Regions from separate parts of the Aerococcus sp. 150760013-2 genome, predicted to be linked through region 2. Evidence: predicted binding sites of a transcription regulator. Region 2 holds the regulator's gene; the other holds the start of a gene.
The links. The regulator Rex, encoded in region 2, represses fermentation and respiration genes when NADH is low (regulators of the CRP and FNR family bind a similar motif). The targets are predictions, from matches to a motif close to TTGTGAANTANTTCACAA.
Positions count from the first base shown of each region.

Region 1 (7,661 bases), on a different contig from region 2:
GTTGAGCCATCCAATGCTCCTGATGACCGCGAGATATACGCATGATTTCAGTATATAAATCAGCTAATTCTTCTTTTAGTTCAGGGTTTTCTAAGTAGCCTTGAACTTTCTCAATGACTAACGCTTCACGACCAGCATCTAAAATGTCTTTATTGTTGGCTAGCTTAACTTCAGCTACCTGCTCAACCATTTTCGTTCTTTCCTCAAATAATTTCACGATTTCTCGGTCAAGGCGGTCAATCTCTGTACGTTCTTTTTCTAACATGTCTTTCTCCTTTAATGGGTCATTTAATTTTGTAATTTTTGTAAGTCTAGAATTTTATATCGGGAGGCGGATGACGACTAGGTCAATATACTGGCTAGTTTGTCCGAACAATCCACTTTATCTAAGATATTTATTTTTCATAATATTGATTTAAACATTACTACTTCGTCTAATCCATTATAAGTAAGGACCAAATCAAAAGCAATTGCAAATGGGGATTGTCTACACTATCTGAATTTATTGACGAACGCGGAAAAAATCGTTATAATTTTTGAGTTGAAAAATGTGCATTATAAAAAATAAATAATATGAAGGGTGGATAGATATGTCAACAGAATCTATATCTGAAACAAGAGAACAGGTGAATCAAAGAACATTAGGTGATATTCGTGACCGTAAGCCCGTTTTTTGGGAGAATGATAGCCATGTACCTTTCAAGAACCTAAAAGGGCAGCTGGATGTGTCAGTCCTAGAGATTAAAGACGCAGAGGCACGATTAAAACGATTTGCACCATTTATCAAAGCAGTCTTCGAAGATACGGTGGCTTTAGATGGTCTGATTGAATCGCCAATCTCTGACATTGACAAATTCAAGACTGCGTTAGAAACCACTTATGATTTTTCATTTCCTGGCCAAATGTTCCTAAAACGGGATGACTTATTACCGATTGCCGGTACTATTAAGGCTCGAGGGGCTATTTATGAAGTCTTGCATCATGCTGAAGCATTAGCCTTTGAAGAGAAATTATTATCAGGTTATGACGATGACTATTCGAAATTTGCGACTAAGACATTCCAAGATTTCTTTAAACAGTACACTGTAGTTGTTGGAACTACAGGTAACTTGGGGATTTCTTCAGGTGTGATGTCTGCCAAAATTGGTTTCAATGTCCAAGTTCATATGTCCCACGAAGCCAAGCAATGGAAGAAAGACTACCTAAGAAGCCACGGTGTCCAAGTGATCGAACATAAGACCAACTTCACAGAAGCCGTAGACCAAGGGCGTCAATCAGCTCAATCAGATCCCTATGCTTACTTTATTGATGACGAACATTCAATTCAATTGTTCTTAGGTTATACAACTGCAGCGTCAAGACTAGAAAAACAGTTAGCTGATCAAGGAATCGTTGTCGATGAAGACCATCCACTTATGGTGTATCTACCATGTGGTGTGGGTGGTAGTCCAGGTGGTATTACTTATGGTTTGAAACAAATTTACGGGGATCATGTTCACTGCTTCTTTGCTCAACCAACTCATGTACCATCTATGTTACTAGGGTTAATCTCTAAGAAATTTGCAGATATTTCAGTCTATGACTTTGGGATTGATGGCTTAACCGTTATGGACGGTCTAGCAGTACCTAGAACCTCTCAAATCGTGGCTAAATTAATGTCAGGTATCTTTGATGGTGGTTATACATTGACTGACAAAGAGTCAAATCGTCTGTTAACAGCACTGAAAGATGTAGAAGATATTTTTGTAGAGCCAGCAGCCACAGCAGGATTAGTTGGTCCACAAAGACTCTTCACTACTGAAGCGGGGCAAAACTATCTGCGTCACAAGAACTTAACAGATAAAGTAGCTAACATGACCCATATTGCATGGGCAACTGGTGGGTCAATGGTACCAGCAGATGAGCAAGTGTTATTCTACGAAAATGGTAAAGCCAATCAATAATGTGAAACGATAAATCGAAATCACTATAGAAGAAAAGGGTAATTGAGTGTCACAGCTCACTTACTCTTTTTTATTTTGCCCTATTTTTAGCAACAATTGCCACTGCAGGTATGACTTTAAGTGCCTTATTAATCGCATCATTTGTAAGTTCAATTACGAAAAAATTTGGTAAAAAAGAAGCTGGATCATTCGCACTAATCGGTGCAGGCTTCATCTATGTCCTTGCTTTCGTATTAAGCATTCAAAATCCATTAGTATTTGCCATCTTACTTATCGTTGCGGGTATAGTTATGGGTTACTACACTATATCAATGTACGCTTACGTAACAGACGTTATTGATGACTTCTACATCAAACGTGGTACACGTAGAGATGGTACAATCTACTCAGTTTACTCATTTACACGCAAAGTAGGTCAAGCGATTGCTGGTCTCTTAGCCGATGTTTTACTAACATAAATTGGTTATGTTTCAGGTGCTGAACAACAAACTGCTGAAGTAGCGAATAGTATCTACTTGCAAAAAGCATCGAACCTTTCCAACTAAAGTGAAGGTTCGATGCTTATAGACGTTTATGAAGTTGAATTTAACTCAATACTTCTCAACAAAAGACTTCAATCTGATGGTTATGCCGTTCTTTAATCTTGCCTTCATCAGCTAATTGATGCAGGGACCGGCTAAGTGTTTCAGATGACATGCCTAAAAATCCTGCTAAAAACCGCTTCGTTTCCTCGTGATAGAAGATTTGGTGGCCATTCACCAACTCGGCTTCCTTACAAATGAAATTGAATAACCGGTCTTTTGCGGTGCAAGTAGATAACAACATGGATTGCTCTTCTGAAGCGTGTAGGCGCTGAGACAGAGCTTCAATCATCTTAAGGGATAATTGCGGGTAGTCCACCAGCAGTTGTTTAAATTGTTGGTTTTCAATCAGGTAAATTTCACTTTTTACCATGGCTACGGCATGCGCCTTGCGGATACCTTCAAATAGGGCTAGTTCACCAGTAAATTCCATCGGTGCAATCATCCGGATGATTTGTTCGTTTCCCAACTCTGATAATCTAAAGATCTTTACTTTACCAGTTAATACAAAGAGAAAATAGCGGGCTTCTGTATTGGTTGCGTAGACCACTTCATTTCGTTTGTACAAGCGTTTAGTAAAATAAGGGACAATTTGTTCGAGCGTTTGACAATCAAGCTCCTTGAATAGGTCAAATTGTCTTAGATCATTGATTTTATCCTGGGCTAACATATTTTCACCTCATTGTTATTTACTTTCTACTTGTTTAGCTAAAGCTTTGGCAAAAGCAACCGCATCGCCGACATACCCGACATCTGATTCTTTAAAGATAGCGGCTTTCGGGTCCTTATTTACAGAAAATACAAATTTTGCCTGATTCATCCCGACAGTATATTGGATGGCGCCCGCAATCCCGAAATTCAAGAGTAATTGCGGTTGGATAGTGACCCCACTTTGACCTATTTGCTCGTCATGTGTGTACCAGCCGTTCTCTGCTAGGGGGCGGGTAGCACCAACTTTTGCGCCAAGTAGGTCGGCTACTTTTTCAGTATAGACTAAATTGTCTTGCATCTTCATCCCGCGGCCAACAGCAACAACCTTATCTGCCTCAGTGATTTGATTCGTTTGTGGTTGGCCTGGAATTCGTTCCAATACTTGGTAGGTATAAGGCCGTTCTAAGGCAATTGTTATGTCTATAATAGCACCTTGACGGGTATTGTCAAAGGGGAGAGTGTTAAAGACATTTGGCCGTACTGTGGCCATTTGTGGACGACGGGTTGGTGTTAGAATTGTACACATCAAGTTGTCCCCGTATGAGGGTTTAATCTGTAGCAACTGCCCCTTATCATTGATAGATAGGTCTAGGCAGTCTGCGGTTAGACCAGTTTGCAGGGCACCTTGTAGTCTTGGCGCTAAAGCTCTCCCTTTAAGTGTGGCTGCGAATAAAATAATATTTGGTTGGTAATCGTCAGCTAATTGCTTGATAGCTGTTTTTGATAATACAGGGTCAAAGTCAGCGAATAAGTCATTTTTCACAACAAACACCTGGTCAGCGCCGTGGCCAATAAGACTTGCTGCGTGATTAGTTTGACTTGTTTCTAAGAGGATGGCTGTTACACTATCTTGGCTATTTTGACTCATTTCATGGGCTTTACCCAATAATTCTAGCGTTGAAGGGTGGATGGTTTCTTCTGAAATTTCAGCAACCACCCATATACCTGATGATTTTCCTTGATTCATGGACTTACCTCCTTAGATGATATGTTTGTCTGACAAAATGGCTAACAATGCTTCGGCCGCTTCCATCGGCGACCCTTCAAGCATGGTCATCTGACGGACTGATTCTTCCGGCACAAAGCTTTCAGTCACAATAGTAGGGGACCCTTTGATACCGATTCTATCGAGGTCACAATGTAGGTCACCCTCGTTCCATACCGTAATCTCTTTTTGCATAGATTGTTTAATCAAAAGAGGCGATAGATACCGCGGTTTATTGATTTCATCACCAACACTCATAACTAAGGGGTAAGAAACACGGATGACTTCTTGGTCCACTTCCAAATGTCTTTTGACATCAATGGTTTGATTAACTGTATCAAGGTCTACTATACCGGATGCGTTGGTGATTTGTGGTAGATCCAACTCTTCAGCAATTAGTGGGCCAACTTGTCCCGTATCCGCATCAATTGCCTTTAAACCTGTCAAAATAAGATCCACGTTCCCAATCTTACGTACAGCTTGAGCTAGGGTATAAGCAGTTGCTAAGGTATCTGACCCAGCAAAGGCACGTGAAGATAGTAGATAAGCCTCGTCACAACCCGTGGCTAGGGCTTCATGCAAGCTCAATTTAAAAGAATCAGGGCCCATGCTGACAACAGATACTGTACCACCAAATTTTTCTTTTAACTTAACAGCAGTCTCAATGGCATGTTCATCAAAGGGGTTAATACGGCCGCGAACACCACTCCGAATAAGGTTATTCGTTTCTGGGTCAATTTTAACGTGGTTACTGATAGGGATTTCTTTTATAAACACGACGATTTTCATAGCATAAATTCCTCTCTAGATTCAAATAAGACTGAATTTGCGATGTCTAATTGGAGTTTTTCATATGCACCTTCAGCATATTGCAAGGCCTTAGCGTCACGCCATAAGTGCTCAACTGGATATTCTTTAGAGTAACCATAAGCCCCAAAAATCTGCATAGCGTGGTTAGCCGCTTTCAAGGCTTGGTCTGAGCCAAATAATTTAGCGGTTGTTGTCTCCATCTTATGGTCAACTTCTTGATCTCTTAACCAGGCAGCTTGGTAGATGATTAGTTTTGTTGCATGTAAGCCCATGGCAATATCAGAGATTCTAAATTTAATCCCATCAAGGTGAGACATCTTACCGCCAAATAGTTCACGCTCTTGAATATAGTTGATAGAAGCTTTCAAGGCGGCATCTTGAATACCAGCCGCTAGTGCACCCATTAAAAACCGGGCTGTATGGTGGGCATTGTGTCCAATTTCCATCCCTTGATCAATATCACCTAAGCGGTCAATATCCGGTACAAGGGCATCTGACAAGTAAATATCACCGACTGGACATCCGCGCATCCCCACAAAGTCTTCAACACGACCGTTTTCAAAACCAGGATTTTGATTATCTAAGATAAAGACAGTCCGACTATGTTCGGTATCTTTTTCAGGACTGGTAATGGCTAAAATAAGGTACATAGATGCGGCTTTGACACCGTTGGTTAAGAAAGCCTTATTCCCGTTCAATAACCAACCATCTGGAGTCTGAACAGCTGTTGTTTGTTGGGTAGAGGCATCAGACCCACTAGCTGGCTCAGTCTGTCCAAAGGTAAATAACTCCCGATTAGCCCTAGGTAACCAACGGGCCTTGATTTCTTCACTACCATAAATGACAAGCTGGTCGATTGCTTTCCAGTGGGCTTCAAGGGTAAAGGCAACACCGGGGTTAACTTTTGCCAGTTCAGCAATCACCATAGTCTGGGTTACAAAGTCGTAGCCAGCGCCACCATAAGCCTCAGGGACAGCAATCCCAACAATACCAACATCCGCCATCTTATTCGTTAGGTCTTGTTGGTATCCTTCCTTTTCAATTTCTTCGTATCTTGGGGCAATTTCTTTTTCCGCAAACTTTTGAATCATCTTACGGAGTAGTTCTTGTTCATCAGTGAATTTAAAATCCATGTATTTTCACCACTTTCAGTATATTGTGTACTATTTCACCACCCAAGTATACGCTAGTCAGATTGTCGTTTTCCTTGACTAATATCAAACTTTTGACGAAAAAAGATTAAAATTAAAGTGCTTACATATATTTGTAGGACTCCAAATATATCTTATAAGTTTAAGTGAAGAGCGTCACAAAAAACATCTTACTTAACAATCGCCTAAATCGCTAAGTAAGATGTCTCTTAAAATATAAAAAAGTATGATACGACGACAAATAGAATGGAAAATAAGGTACCGATTAAATAGTATTCGGCGAATCCTTGGTTCTCCTCAATCAGTTTAAAGCGGGCAATAGACTTCGCAGTATAGATTAAGCCGATGGAAGATAGGGCATTTAATGACAGGAATATAGCTGATAAAATTCGTTCTAAATTCCCAATCATAGCGCCTGCACCAGGAACAGTGACTATTTCAGTTTGGTCAACTGTATCGTCGGTGTAATTTTGATATTGATTGAAAAGCACTTTAAAGGTAACGTTCGCGGGTTTGGTTATTAATACCGTCAGTAAGGTCCATTTCAAGACCAATGTAGGTATGGATACGGAGACGTCACCGGATGCCGGGAAAACAACCTGACTTAAGACGACAATCAATGAAATATGTAGCAATTGGTCAATCAGATAAATATAAGGAATCTGTTCTGCCTGGAATATCCACTTCCGCTGTAGGGTCACCTTCAGTAAATCAATGATGATATGTCCTAGCCATACAGCTGAAAATAAGAGAATCATATTCGACTGCCAAGTGAGTAACCATGATATAAACAAAAGTAATCCATGGATAGCTAGGTGTTTAGCAAGAGCGGCGTGACTCTTTCTCTTGGCTTCTGACAGTTTCTCACTTTGAAAATGGTAATCACCTAGAAAGTGGGCAATTAATAATACGAGTGTGATGGCATTATGAATCAGTATCATCGACCTCCTGAATGAAACGTGCCAGCTGTTCTTTTCCAGCTAGATAGATTTTAATATTGGCTGAATTTAGTCGTTTACTTAAAGCTGAGGGTGATAATTCTAATTTTTTAGCAAGTGCTTTTTGATTAAATGATTGCTGGTAAATCCCCGTCTCTAAAAGTCCATTGAAGACATATAGCTGGGTTTTAGTCCAACTTGACCGGATAGTATCCGTCAGTAAGAGCAGGGTATTGATGGTGTCATCTTTTCCCTCTAGACCAGTAAAGACTTGACGTAAATTACCGCTGTAATCGTGTTGCTTGACTGATTCAATGGCGCTTCTAGCGTGCCAGTATGCAGGGCCATCTGCGCCTATACTGACTTCAGGATCAATCTCTGTGGCTATTGACCCGTAACCAATCCCAAAGCGAATGGGGTGGGGAATGAGTCGTTGGATGTCATCTATCATTTGAAACACTTGGTGATGAGGTTTAATCAACACTTGAAATTCATCACCTAAGGTTATCGTTAATTTTGACGCGATGATGTCACCGTAGTTT
Region 1 is NZ_JBSEYI010000001.1:77,053-84,713, forward strand. It holds gene ACUW85_RS00375 (chorismate mutase) at 1-265, opposite strand, end outside; gene ACUW85_RS00380 (D-serine ammonia-lyase) at 591-1,943, shown strand; gene ACUW85_RS00385 (MFS transporter) at 2,039-2,401, shown strand; gene ACUW85_RS00390 (Crp/Fnr family transcriptional regulator) at 2,544-3,194, opposite strand; gene ACUW85_RS00395 (electron transfer flavoprotein subunit alpha/FixB family protein) at 3,210-4,202, opposite strand; gene ACUW85_RS00400 (electron transfer flavoprotein subunit beta/FixA family protein) at 4,215-5,009, opposite strand; gene ACUW85_RS00405 (acyl-CoA dehydrogenase family protein) at 5,006-6,163, opposite strand; gene ACUW85_RS00410 (DUF3307 domain-containing protein) at 6,391-7,122, opposite strand; gene ACUW85_RS00415 (SatD family protein) at 7,106-7,661, opposite strand, start outside.
Region 1: a site for Rex is predicted at 6,187-6,204, ahead of ACUW85_RS00405 (acyl-CoA dehydrogenase family protein). Genes of this name have one in related genera too.

Region 2 (7,661 bases):
AACAGTGGTGAATGTGGATATTTTCGCCCCAGCGCGTGAAGACTACAACGAAGCTTACAGCCAATTCTTGAAAGAACAAGGCTACCAAGGCTTTAACATAATTGACTAATTAAAAGTAGAGACATTAGGACTGACTTGAATAGGACTAAAGACGGGAAAAGGATGATATAAATGGAAATGCGCAACCTTGTAAAAGAAAAAATTGCTGAAAAAGGCTATGCTATCGGTGCTTTTGTGGCATCAAGCTCTTCGTTAAATACGGAAATTTTAGGGGTCAATGGCTTCGACTTTGCTATGATTGACTTCGAACATGCTCAAACAAGCTTAGAAACAGCCTTAGATATGGTGCGTGCAGCCGAATTATACGGTACTGCCCCATATGCCCGTGTTTACAACCCCGAAGATGGTCCAATGATGGGGCGAATGTTGGATATCGGTTTACATGGATTGATGATTCCAATGGTCAATACCAAAGCACAAGCGGAATTCGTGATTCAAAACACTAAAATGCCTCCAATCGGGATCCGCGGTAAAGGGATTGGGCGTGGACCACTTTGGGGTGCCTATGAAAACTACAACAAGGGTGAAGTAGACGAAAAATCGATGGTTATCGTCCAATGTGAAACCCCAGAAGCAGTTGAAAACGTTGAAGAGATCGTGAGTGTTGAAGGAATTGACTGTGTGTACATCGGTCGTCTTGACCTAGCGCATGCCATGGGTGTTGAAGACCCATCAACAAGTCCAGAACTTGAAGCCAATATTCAAAAAGTCCTTAAAGCATGTAAAGAAGCAGGTAAAATTCCAGGCATCTTTACAGCTAATGCACAAGATGCAATCAACCGAATTGAACAAGGATTCCAATTCGTCACGGTATTGAACGACTTGGCCTTCTTTCGTCAAGCAACCAAAGCAAGAATTGATGACGTTCGAAAAGGGGTAGAAGGAGATAAATACCAAGTAGATGATGCGGTATTTTTAAAATAACAGCTATTTGGTATAGTTGATAAAAAAACAAGGTAAGCCATATTTTCTTTAAAGGGCTTACCTTGTTTTTGCTTTTATAAGTTTTCTAATTTCGTTGCAGCTTCTTCCCAAGCGGTCATCACTTGGTCTAAGGCTTTTTCTGCTTCTTGAAGGGATTGATTTAATTCGTTTAATTTCTCAAAATCATCAAGAAATTCAGGTTTTGTCATATCCAATTGGATTTCTTCAATTTTTCCTTCTAAATCAGCCATTACCTCTTCATGTTGGGTAATTTCACGCTGTAATTTTCGTTGTTCTCTTTGTTTCTCTTTAGATAGTTGAAAAGCCTGTTTCGTCTCGGAGGTGGGTTGAGTAGTTGTTTTTTCTACCTTTTCATCGTTGCTTTCAGCTGCTAGTAAAGCAAGACGTTCTTCTTCTGACGCTTTTTTAGCCACATAATAATCATAGTCACCAAGATAAAGCGTGGAACCATCAGGATTAATTTCTAAAACAGAGGTAGCAATCCGGTTGATGAAGTACCTATCATGGCTGACAAATAATAGGGTACCATCATATTCGATCAAGGCATTCTCTAATACTTCTTTAGAATCAATATCCAAATGGTTGGTTGGTTCATCGAGAATCAGGAAATTATCATGTTCCAAAGCGAGTTTCGCCAATTCAAGTCGGGCTTTTTCCCCACCAGAAAGTGTTGCTACAGACTTGGTCACATCATTTCCAGTAAATAAGAAGGAGCCAAGAATAGTGCGAACATCTCGTTCCATCATGGATGGATGTTCATCCCATAACTCATGAAGTACATCTTTTTTTGAATTTAAATTGCCTAATTCTTGGTCATAGTAACCAATCTGTAAGTGAGCGCCATATTCGATAGTGCCGCGTATAGCTGGAATTTGTTTAATAATTGTCTTGAGTAAGGTTGATTTACCTACACCATTTGGTCCAACAATTGCAATTGCTTCCTGTTTGCGTAGCTGGAATGAGATAGGTTCAGCCAAAACTTTATCTGGACTATACCCGACGGCTAACTTATTGGTTTGTAAAACATCATTCCCAGAACTTTCAGCAACGGAGAACTGAATGCGTGCGGATTTTTCATCGTTTAATGGCTTTTCAATTTTGGTCATTTTCTCTAATTGCTTACGACGTGACTGTGCCATTTTTGTCGTTGAGGCGCGCACAATATTACGTGCTACATAGTCTTCTAATTTGGCGATCTCTTCTTGTTGCTTTTCGTAAGCTTTCATTTGCATGGTGAGACGCTGTGCCCGTTCTTTCAGGTAGAATGAATAATTCCCTTTATAATAATGGATACCTTGGTGCGCCATTTCATAAGTCTCATTGGTAACGGCATCTAAAAAATACCGGTCATGGGATACGATCAATAAGGCACCAGGATACTTTGGTAGATAGTTTTCAAGCCAAGTCAAAGTCTCGATATCTAGGTGGTTAGTTGGCTCATCTAGAATGAGTAAATCTTTCTTCTCGAGTAGGATTTTCGCTAAAGCAAGACGCGTTCGTTGACCTCCAGAAAGTGTTGAAATCTTACGGCTATAGTCTTCGTCAAAAAATTGGAAACCGTGTAATACCATGCGGATTTCAGATTCATATCCGTACGCATTAAAGCGAATCAAGTCTTCTTGAAGTTTGTCATAGCGATTGAGCGCAACTTCATATGCCTCTGTATCTTGCATAAGTTCTTCATCTGCTAAGGCAAGAGCCGCGATTTCTGATTCCTTTATTAATTTAATTACAGGTTCAAATACGGAAACCATTTCTTCATAAATTGTTCGATCACCAGAGACGGCTGTGTGTTGGTCCATATAGGCGATGGTTGTTCCTTTAGTTAAGGAAACTTGACCGTCATCAGGTGCTTGAATGTTGGCCAACATTTTCAATAATGTTGACTTACCGGCACCATTACGGCCAACTAGCGCGATGCGACTGTTGTGTTGGATTGTCATTTGTACGTTTTCAAAAATAACTTCTACGCCATAGCGTCTAGCTAGATTTGAACCTTGTAATATGATCATAGTAGGCATGATCCTTTCATTAGATAGTCTTATTATTTTACCACAAAAAAATTTGAGTAATCACTGGAAACATTTTATAAAAAATTGCATTATTTAACATATACTAAAAATCACGAATGAAACACCCTTGTGTTATTTTCACAAACTTGTTATACTGTTTAAGAAATTATTTTCTAAATTAGAAAGAGGACTGAACATGCGTAAAATACCCAAAGCAACCGCCAAAAGATTACCGCTCTACCACCGTTACCTACGTGTATTTAAAAATATGGGGAAAACACGTGTTTCTTCTACAGAATTAAGTGAAGCAGTGAAAGTTGAAAGTGCAACGATTAGACGTGACTTTTCATACTTTGGTGCCTTAGGTAAACGAGGGTATGGCTATGATATTGATGCTTTATTAGACTTCTTTGGTAAGACACTAAGCCAAGATCGTTTAACAACAGTTGCATTAGTTGGTGTAGGTAATCTTGGTAATGCCTTATTGAACTATAACTTTAAAAAGTCAAACAACATACGAATTGGTGCTGCTTTTGATATCAATCAGGATATCATTGGTACGGTCCACAATGGTGTGCCTGTTTATGATATGAAGGATTTGACGCAACAATTAAAATTAATGGATATAGAAGTGGTCATCCTCTCGGTACCTGAAGCAGTTGCTCAAGATATGATACCATCGTTAGAACAAGCAGGTATCAAAGGCATCTTGAACTTTACGCCAGTGAGATTAGATGTACCGGATAGTATCCGGGTGCAGGATGTAGACTTCACGAACGAACTGCAAACCTTAATCTACTTCATCTCAACAAATTCATAATATATGTGCTACCTATACGCTAGCAAGCGAATAAGCCGAGATCTTTAGTCTCGGCCTTTTTTTAACTTAATTGCAGGGAAAGTTTGTTGAATTTCACATATGAAACCTTAAATTTTTTGCAATTTTTACTAAATTACAATAATTAAAAAGATTATGATTTCGATTTAAATTGGCGTAGTACGTTTAGCGTCTTTAGCAAGTCAACTATTTCATACGCTGCAACAGCTAGCGCTAAGTATACTGTCCAATTCCATCCAGAACCTTCCACACTGCCGATGGCGAAGGTAACGGCTAGGAAAATAAATACTAGTTTGAATAGTAATAAAAATATTACTGGTCCTTTTAACATAAAAAAACTGACATTCCTCTCTTATATAACACATTTTGACTTTTATCAAAATTTACCACATTCTTCAACTACTAAAAATAACTTAAATTCCGCATAAAATCAAGGTTTTCGACTTATAAGGAAAAATAGGTCAAAAAAAGTCAATCTTTCTCTTGCAATTCATATTTGATTGTTTTAAGATAAGAAATGTAGAGGTTAGCAGTCAGACATAGAGAGTGCTAATCTCTAAAATAACCAAGTAATTTAGCTTGGGTTTGACAGATATTTTATATAAATGGAGGGACATGTAAATGATTAAACCATTAAACGGACGCGCAGTTGTGAGAGTTGAAGAGGCTAAAGAGCAAACAGTTTCAGGTATCGTATTACCGTCAGCTGCTAAAGAGAAACAACAAGTAGGTGTTGTTGAAGCAGTTGCTGAGAATACGGAAGATTTCACATCACAATTGAAAGAAGGCGACCGCGTTCTATTTGAAAAATATGCAGGTTCAACATTTGAATATGATGGTCAAGAATTATTAATTATTAAAGAAAGCGATATTATCGCAATTGTAGATTAGTCAATTTATCAATATTTACAGATTAATAACAATATGAAATTTTATGAGGTGAATGAATAAATGGCAAAAGATATTAAATTTTCAGAAGATGCACGTCAATCAATGGTTCGTGGGATTGATATATTAGCTGATACGGTGAAAGTAACTTTAGGACCAAAAGGTCGTAATGTTGTTTTAGACCAAAGTTATGGTTCACCGCTAATCACTAACGATGGTGTAACCATCGCTAAAGAAATTGAATTAGAAGATAAATTTGAAGATATGGGTGCAAAACTAGTTGCTGAAGTAGCTTCAAAAACAAATGATATTGCCGGTGACGGTACAACAACTGCCACTGTTCTAACTCAAGCAATTGTAACTGAAGGTATGAAAAACGTTACTGCTGGTGCTAACCCAGTAGGTGTTCGTCGCGGGATTGACAAAGCAATTCGCGTAGCGTCAGATCGGTTATCTGAAATTTCAGTTCCTGTAGATTCTAAAGGCGCAATCGCTAACGTTGCATCAATTTCATCAGGCGACAGCGAAGTTGGTGACTTAATTGCAGAAGCAATGGAAAAAGTTGGCCAAGATGGCGTCATCACTATTGAAGAATCTCAATCAATTGATACCTCTCTAGATGTTGTTGAAGGCATGCAATTTGACCGCGGTTACCTATCTCAATATATGGTAACTGACAATGACAAGATGGAAGCCGTTTTAGAAAATCCTTATATTCTATTAACAGACAAAAAGATTTCTAATATCCAAGACATCTTGCCAGTTTTAGAACAAGTTGTTCAAGAAGGTCGTGCATTGTTATTAGTGGCTGATGATATTGATGGTGAAGCATTACCTACATTAGTCTTGAATAAAATCCGTGGTACTTTCAACGTCGTTGGAGTAAAAGCACCAGCCTTTGGTGACCGTCGTAAAGCAATGTTAGAAGATTTATCTATCCTAACAGGTGGTCAAGTAATTACTGAAGATTTAGGACTTGAATTAAAAGATACGACAATTGATCAATTAGGTTCTGCTAACCGCGTTGTAATCACAAAAGATGAAACAACTATTGTTGAGGGTGCGGGCGATAAAGAGCAATTAGCACAACGTGTTGCCCAAATCCGTAGTCAAATTGAAGAAACAACTTCTGAATATGACCGTGAGAAATTATTAGAACGCTTAGCTAAATTAGCTGGTGGTGTAGCTGTTGTTAAAGTTGGTGCAGCTACTGAATCAGAATTAAAAGAACGTAAATTACGTATCGAAGATGCTTTAAACGCAACACGTGCGGCTGTTGACCAAGGTATCGTAGCTGGTGGTGGTACTGCCTTTATCAATGCTAAAAAAGCAGTTGCTGAATTAGCTGAAACATTAGCTGGTGATGAACAAACTGGTGCACAAATCGTCTTACGTGCTTTAGAAGCTCCAGTACGTCAAATCGCTGAGAATGCTGGTTTAGAAGGTTCTGTAATTGTTGAGAAATTGAAAGAGCAAGCAGAAGGTGTCGGATTTAATGCAGCAACTTCTGAATGGGTAAACATGATTGAAGAAGGTATTGTTGACCCAACAAAAGTATCTCGCTCAGCATTGCAAAATGCAGGTTCAGTAGCTGGATTAATCTTATCTACTGAAGCAGCTGTTGCAAGCCAACCGCAACCTGAACCACAAATGCCAGCAATGGATCCAAGTGCAGGTATGTATTAATAAAAAAAGTTAAGTAGGTCTTTTATAAAGAAAACGACCAAAAAATCACGTGGGGATAAAAGTCAGTTATTGGCCGAACCCATTATAATAACGATTGATAGGAGGTGTGAAATCAAGTTCACATCTCCTATTTTTTTATAAACTTTGTTAATATGGGTAAACTCTTTCTATCATAAAGGCGTTTTCACTATAATGGGGTTATGAGTTGAAAAGGTAAGAGAGTTAGTAGCTGATTGAAGGGAGATTTACCATGTTGTTTACAGAAGATGCAGGTTATTATGCACAGCAAGTCAAGGAGCGGAAGGTTACGGTCTTGGCGTTAGTGGACCAAGCCTTGGCGAATATTGAAGCGTTGAATCCTAGATTGAATGCCATTGTATATGTGCAAGCAAGCACTGCACGAGCTCAAGCGAAAGAATACGATGGTTATTTAGATCAGTTAACGGAGGAGGAAATAGATAGCTTGCCTGATTTCTTCGGTGTCCCAACCCTGCTGAAAGATTTGGGGCAACATCAAGCAGGGCATCTTACAGCAAGTGGATCCAATTTAACGAAAGATACGACTATGCAGGTAACCGAGTATTTTGTTGAAAATATCGTTAGTGCTGGTTTTGTGATTATTGGTCGCACCAATGTACCAGAATTTGGTTTTAAAGGAATCAGTGATTCAAAAGCTTTTGGCCAAGTAAATAATCCAATTGATTTAAACCGCAATCCGGGTGGTTCTAGTGGTGGTGCGGCTGCTGCTTTAAAAGCAGGTATAGTGCCATTAGCCTTTGGATCAGATGGTGGTGGCTCTATTCGTATTCCGGCATCTTTTTCAGGCTTAATCGGGTTAAAGCCATCTAGAGGGCGAGTAACTGTTGGACCTGGATCATATCGCGGTTGGCAAGGGGCATCTATCAATTTTGCTTTAACGAAAAGTGTGGATGATACCTGGACTTTATTACGAAATCTTCAAGTAGAGCAGTTAGAGGCACCATTCATTATGCCTATAATAAATGAAACTAGCTTAAAACCTTTAAATAAACCTTTAAAGATTGGCTACCTGGACCAATTAAACCAAGCTTGGCCAATAAATGAGGATGCTAAAGAAGCCTTAAACCAAACGATACAAGTACTTAGAAAGCTAGGACATGAAGTTTTCAAAGTAACGGAACCTTTTGACAGAGCTGAAACCATGCGTAATTACTTTGTGATGAATAGTGTTGAAACAGCGGCTATGATGAAGG
Region 2 is NZ_JBSEYI010000003.1:28,095-35,755, reverse strand. It holds gene ACUW85_RS02145 (cupin domain-containing protein) at 1-109, shown strand, start outside; gene ACUW85_RS02140 (HpcH/HpaI aldolase family protein) at 172-984, shown strand; gene ACUW85_RS02135 (ABC-F family ATP-binding cassette domain-containing protein) at 1,059-3,017, opposite strand; gene ACUW85_RS02130 (redox-sensing transcriptional repressor Rex) at 3,214-3,837, shown strand; gene ACUW85_RS02125 (co-chaperone GroES) at 4,477-4,746, shown strand; gene groL (chaperonin GroEL) at 4,807-6,429, shown strand; gene ACUW85_RS02115 (amidase) at 6,680-7,661, shown strand, end outside.